2 linked regions of the Variovorax paradoxus genome follow. The protein of the gene in region 1 interacts with the protein of each later gene in a pairwise test. Links are inferred from orthologs where the notes say so. Each region holds a gene or a part of one and is shown in the gene's direction. Other genes may lie near its edges.

Region 1 (3,167 bases):
CGCACGGCCTCGACGTCGAGGGCGGCACGGTTGATGATTGCGCCGGCGGCGCGTGCGGCCTTGACGGCCACATTGAGCATGGGATGCAGGTTGGGGGACGACATTCTGGATTGTGAGAAGAACGGTGGGAGTGGTCCCCCTCTGAAGGCGACCCTGCGGCCCGGCGATGCGGGCGGCGAGAATCGGTCATTTTACCGGCTCCGCCCGTTTCGTGTCTCCAAACCCTCCATGCGCACCCGTTTTATCCTGATCCAGACCAGCCATGCCGGCAATGTGGGCGCCGCCGCCCGCGCCATGAAGACCATGGGTTTCGACGACCTCGTGCTGGTGGCGCCCAGGTGGGCCAACGTGCTTCGGCGGGAAGAAACCATCCAGCGCGCCAGCGGCGCGCTCGACGTGCTGACCAACGCCCGGATCGTCGCAACGCTCGACGAAGCGCTCGACGGCATCACCCACCTGTGCGCCACCGCGATGATTCCGCGCGACTTCGGCCCTCCCACGCGCACCCCGCGCGAGCACCTGGAACCGCTCGCGAAGCAGGGCGATCAGCACGTGGCTTTCCTGTTCGGCTCCGAACGCTTCGGGATGCGCAACGAGGACGTTTACCGCTGCAACGTGGCGCTGAGCATTCCGACCGACCCGGCCTTCGGTTCGCTGAACCTTGGCGCCGCCATTCAGGTGGTGGCCTACGAATGGCGCCTGGCGCTGGGCGGCTACGAAGTGCGCGACGCCACCGCGCCGATCGCGGCGGCCGATGCGAAAGCGGTGGCGGGCATGCTCGAGCATTGGGAGCGTTCGCTGGTGGAAATCGGCTTTCTCGACCCGCAGGCGCCCAAAAAGCTGATGCCCCGGCTGCAGCAGCTTTTCAACCGCGCGCAGCCCACGCCCGAGGAAATTCACATCCTTCGCGGCATTGCCAAGGCCATGGCCGACGCCGCCCACGCGTCTAAAACCCCATCGCCCGTACGCGAAGACCCCGCGCTTTAGACTGCCCGGGCCCTATCGATATAACGACAACAAAGGCAGCGATGTTTTCTCGATTGCGCGCCGACATCCGGTGCATCCTCGAACGCGACCCGGCCGCACGCAGCGCCTGGGAAGTGATCACGGTCTACCCCGGCTTCCACGCCGTGGTGCTGCACCGTTGGGCACACGCCTGTTGGACGCACGGCTTCAAGTGGCCGGCCCGCTTCATCGCGCACTGGGCGCGCTGGCTCACGGGCATCGAGATCCACCCGGCGGCCAAGCTCGGCGAGCGGGTGTTCTTCGACCATGCCATGGGCGTGGTGGTGGGCGAAACCGCCGAGATCGGCGACGGCTGCACCATCTACCAGGGCGTGACGCTGGGCGGCACCTCGCTCTACAAAGGCACCAAGCGGCACCCGACCCTGGGGCGCAACGTGGTGGTGAGCGCGGGGGCCAAGGTGCTGGGCGGCTTCCTCGTCGGCGACGGTGCCAAGATCGGCAGCAACGCGGTGGTCATCAAGCCGGTGCCGGCAGGGGCGACCGCGGTGGGCATTCCCGCACGCATCATTCCGTCGAAGGCCGGCGAGAGCGCCGACGTGGCCGCGCCGCAGAAGTTTTCCGCCTACGGCATCACGCAGGACGACGATCCGCTGAGCCAGGCGATGCGCGGGTTGATCGACAGCGCCGCGGGGCAGGAACACCAGATCGCGCTGCTGTGGCAGGCCATCGAGAAGCTGTCTGCGCATCCGGGCACCAAAGACTGCGTGCCTTGCGATGCGGCGCGTGACGAGAGCTTCGAGGCGGAGAAGCTCACCCAGCTCATCGGCAAGTAGCGGGGCCTGCGAGGCCGATTCAGGCCGATCGCTTCGGGGGTGCGTGCAGCGATCCATGCACATGCCCCGCGTGCTGCCCGAAAGGCTCTGTGGCGAGCTCGGCGGTGTCCAGCTCTTGCAGGATGCCGCAGTTCTGCGCCGATTCGGGGCCGCAGCACTGGAGCCGCAGTGCCTTCAATTGCTTCTCCAGCGTCTTGAGTTCGGAAATGCGCGCGGCCACGTGGCCGATGTGGTCGTCCAAGAGCTGGTTGACCTCGCCGCAGTCTTCTCCTGGCGCATCGCGAAACCGCAGCAGGCTGCGGATTTCGTCGAGCGTCATATCGAGCGAACGGCAGCGGCGGATAAAGCCCAGCCGCTGCGCATGCTCGTCGTCGTAGATGCGGTAGTTGCCTTCGGTGCGCGCCGGCTCGGGCAGCAGCTGCTCGCGCTCGTAGTACCGGATGGTTTCCACCGGCGTGTTCGCGGCCTTGGCCAGTTCTCCGATTTTCATGATGCGGCAAGAATGAAGTGGCGAATCGTCGTTTGACTCTACACCTGCTTCAGGGTTTCCAATGGCTTTCATGACGAACCAGAATGCCCTGAAGCCCGTGGCGCCGCATGCTCATCGGCAGCCGCCGGCCCCTGCCGAAACAGCGTGCTGCGGCAGCTCCGCCTGCGGATCGGTGTCCGCGCCCATCCACGCAGCCGACGTTCCGAAAGGCGCTTTGCTGTTTCGCATTCCCACCATGGACTGCGCCGTCGAAGAGTCCGAGATTCGCCGCGCGCTCGAGCCCGTCCGCGGCATCAGCGGGCTGCGCTTTCGCCTCGGCGAACGCACGATGGCGATCACGGCCGATGGCACCGCGTTGCCCGATGCGCTCGAAGCCATCCGCAAGGCCGGGTTCAAGCCCGAGCCGCTGAACGATGCGGCCGGCGCGCAGCCTGCTGCCGGCATGGCGCGCCGCACCGGCCTCTTCACGCCCGAGCTTTTGCGGCTGGTTGCCGCGCTGGTGCTGGCGATTGCGGCCGAGACAATTTCATTTTTCGCGCCGGAGGGCGCCGGGTTCACGGCAGCGGAGATGGGGCTGGCGCTCGCCGCCATCGCCCTCGCCGGACTCGACACCTACAAGAAGGGCTTCGCGGCACTGGTCCGCGGGCGGCTGAACATCAATGCCCTGATGGCGGTGGCCGTCACGGGCGCCTTCCTGATCGGCCAATGGCCCGAGGCCGCGATGGTGATGGCGCTTTATGCGATTGCCGAAATGATCGAGGCGCGTGCCGTCGACCGTGCCCGCAACGCCATCCAGGGCCTGCTGGCGCTGGCGCCCGAACGGGCCGAGGTCAGGCAGCCCGACGGCAGCTGGAAGACAGCGAAGGCCGACACGGTGG
Region 2 (3,156 bases), 3.2 Mb from region 1 along the record:
GGCGCCTCTTGCGCTGGCGGGCTGCAGCTATCTGGCACCCTTGCTGCCCGACTACACGCCCACGGCGCCAGCGGCGCCTCCGCCGGTTGTGTCGCCCAGCGGGCTCGCGCCGATCACCGAGGAGCAGGTGGAACGCATCCGCGAGGCGATCGTCGCCAAGCCGCCGACGCCGGCCGTGGCCAAGGTCGTGCGCAGCGCGGCGCCGGCCATCGAGTCTTTTGTGCGGACCGAAGGCTGCATCACCGCGCGCAACGGCGCCGTGCTCAACCCCTTCGCGGCGCCGGGCCGGCTGTTCGACGGCACGGGCTTTCAGGGCGGGCCGATGGCGGAAATGCAGTACCACGACAAGACGGCCTGCGTGACCGTCAAGCGCATCCAGAACTGGAAGATGGTGTCGCCGAAGCTGCTGCGCTTCGACGTGGTCTACGTGGGCGACGACGGCGAGGAGCGCTCCGTGAAGCGGCATGAACTGATGCGCCAGCCGAAGGGCGGCTGGCTGTTTACGCGCTGAGCCGCTGGCGGCGGCCCGCGGCCGCCAGCGAAAGAAAAAGTGTGAAGCCCGCCGATAAGCCGGATTCTGTGCGTTGAGGTTGCCCCCAACGTGACCGCCATTACTCTGGGCCGTTTGTCGCCAAACGGCTCGATGCCACCTACCCGCCAGCTCAGCGGAACCACCTCGATACTGGCCTACTTGGTGTTGCTGCGCGCAGAGATTGCCCGTTTCACCCGAACTAAATCGGCTCGTCTCTGTTGCTCTGATCCTCACCTCGCGGTGGAGAGTCGTTAACTCCTGCGCTGTCCTGTGCAGTCCGGACGTTCCTCCAGTGCGGTCTTTCGACGCGGCGCCTTGCGGCGTCGCCCCTTTCGGGCTTGCACCAGCGGCGGTCTGGCGTGCTTCACGAAGGGGATTATCGCCTGATCCCCTCGCATCCGCCGGCGGGCCGACTCACAATGTCGCTTCGACCGACCTGCCCTGCCCTGCCCTGCCAACAACGCCCAAGGAGATCCAATGAAGGCCGAGAACATCCTCCAGACCATCGGCAACACGCCGCACATCCGCATCCACCGCCTGTTCGGCAATGCGAAGCAGCAGGTGTGGATCAAATCCGAGCGAGCGAACCCCGGCGGCTCCATCAAGGACCGCATCGCGCTCTCGATGGTCGAAGACGCCGAAAAATCGGGCGCGCTGAAGCCCGGCGGCACCATCGTCGAGCCCACCTCGGGCAACACCGGCATCGGCCTGGCGATGGTCGCGGCCGTGAAGGGCTACAAGCTGATCCTGGTGATGCCCGACAGCATGTCGGTGGAGCGCCGCCGCCTGATGCTGGCCTACGGCGCCACCTTCGACCTGACGCCGCGCGCTGGCGGCATGAAGGCCTCCATCGCCCGCGCCGAGGAAATCGTGGCCGGCACGCCGGGCGCGTGGATGCCGCAGCAGTTCAACAACCCCGCCAACGTCGACGTGCACATGCGCACCACGGCCGAGGAAATTGCGGCCGACTTCCCGGACGGCATCGACGTGCTGATCACCGGCGTGGGCACCGGCGGCCACATCACGGGCGTGGCGCGGGTGCTCAAGAAGAAGTGGCCGAAGCTGCAGGTGTTCGCGGTGGAGCCGGTGGCCTCGCCGGTCATCTCCGGCGGCGCGCCCTCGCCGCACCCGATCCAGGGCATCGGCGCCGGCTTCATTCCGAAGAACCTCGACACCTCGCTGCTCGACGGCGTGCTGCAGGTCGACGCCGAACCGGCGCGCGAAATGGCCCGCCGCTGCGCGGTCGAGGAAGGCATGCTCGTGGGCATTTCGTCCGGCGCCACGCTCGCGGCCATTGCGCAGAAGCTGCCGACGCTGGCACCCGATGCGGTGGTGCTGGGCTTCAATTACGACACCGGCGAGCGCTACCTCTCGGTCGAAGGTTTCCTGCCGGGCTGACAGCTATCTCTTTCATAGCGCCCCGGGCGCGTAAAATCTGCGGTCTGCTTGATAACCACAAGCCACACCGACATGCTGAGAATTTCTGAAATCAAACTGCCGCTCGACCACGACGACGCGGCGCTCCCCCAAGCCATTGCCACTGCCCTCGATACGCCGGTCTCCGGCGTGCGCGAGTTCAAGGTGTTCAAGCGCAGCTTCGACGCGCGCAAGCCGCAACTGCTGCAGGTCTACATCGTCGACGTGCAGCTCGCCGACGCCGAACTGGAAGCCGCATTGCTCGCCAGGCACGCCGGCCATCCGCACATCCAGCCTTCGCCCGACATGCGCTACACGCCGCCGGCGCATGCGCCCGAAGGCGCGCCCCGGCCGGTGGTGATCGGCTTCGGCCCCTGCGGCATCTTCGCGGCGCTGATGCTCGCGAAGATGGGCTTCAAACCCATCGTGCTCGAACGCGGCAAGACCGTGCGCCAGCGCACACGCGACACCTGGGGCCTGTGGCGCAAGAGCACGCTCAACCCCGAGTCGAACGTGCAGTTCGGCGAAGGCGGCGCCGGCACTTTTTCGGACGGCAAGCTTTACAGCCAGATCAAGGACCCGCGCTTCCTCGGCCGCAAGGTGATGGAAGAGTTCGTCAAGGCCGGTGCGCCGCCAGAGATTCTTTACGTCGCGCATCCGCACATCGGCACCTTCAAGCTGGTGAAGGTGGTGGAGAACATCCGCGAGCAGATCGTCGCGCTGGGCGGTGAAATCCGCTTCGAGCAACGCGTGACCGACGTGCACATCGAGGACGGCCCCACCGGCAAGCACCTTCGCGGACTCACCGTGCTCGACCAGACGACCGGCCAGAGTAGCGAACTGCGCGCCGACCACGTGGTGATGGCGCTCGGCCACAGCTCGCGCGACACTTTTTCCATGCTGCACGCGCGCGGCGTGCACATCGAGGCCAAGCCCTTCTCCATCGGCTTTCGGGTCGAACACCCGCAGGGCCTCATCGACCGTGCGCGTTGGGGCCGGCATGCGGGCCATCCGCTGCTCGGCGCGGCCGACTACAAGCTGGTGCACCACGCGAGCAACGGCCGCTCGGTCTACAGCTTCTGCATGTGCCCGGGCGGCACCGTGGTGGCGGCCACGAGCGAGCCGGGCCGCGTGGTCACCAACGGCATGAGCCAGTACTCGCGCAACGAGCGCAACGCCAACGCGGGCATCGTGGTGGGCATCGACCC

Evidence for each region.
Region 2: the proteins of cysE (region 1) and cysK interact in binary tests that used the Escherichia coli proteins (3 or more experiments, as listed by UniProt). The link is inferred for Variovorax paradoxus from one-to-one orthologs.

What each region holds. Positions count from the first base shown.
Region 1 is NZ_JAUSXG010000001.1:1,154,558-1,157,724, forward strand. What follows is about bases 53-2,903. They hold cysE (serine O-acetyltransferase), read left to right. Parts: upstream 53-1,007; coding sequence 1,008-1,799; downstream 1,800-2,903. Other genes in these bases: QFZ42_RS05410 (inositol monophosphatase family protein), read right to left, coding at 53-104; QFZ42_RS05415 (RNA methyltransferase), read left to right, coding at 229-987; cadR (Cd(II)/Pb(II)-responsive transcriptional regulator), read right to left, coding at 1,819-2,289; QFZ42_RS05430 (heavy metal translocating P-type ATPase), read left to right, coding at 2,360-2,903. Outside these bases: more of QFZ42_RS05410, read right to left, coding at 1-52; more of QFZ42_RS05430, read left to right, coding at 2,904-3,167.
Region 2 is NZ_JAUSXG010000001.1:4,378,910-4,382,065, forward strand. What follows is about bases 130-2,969. They hold cysK (cysteine synthase A), read left to right. Parts: upstream 130-1,009; coding sequence 1,010-1,930; downstream 1,931-2,969. Other genes in these bases: QFZ42_RS21030 (hypothetical protein), read left to right, coding at 130-511; QFZ42_RS21045 (NAD(P)/FAD-dependent oxidoreductase), read left to right, coding at 2,003-2,969. In the rest of the region: more of QFZ42_RS21030, read left to right, coding at 1-129; more of QFZ42_RS21045, read left to right, coding at 2,970-3,156.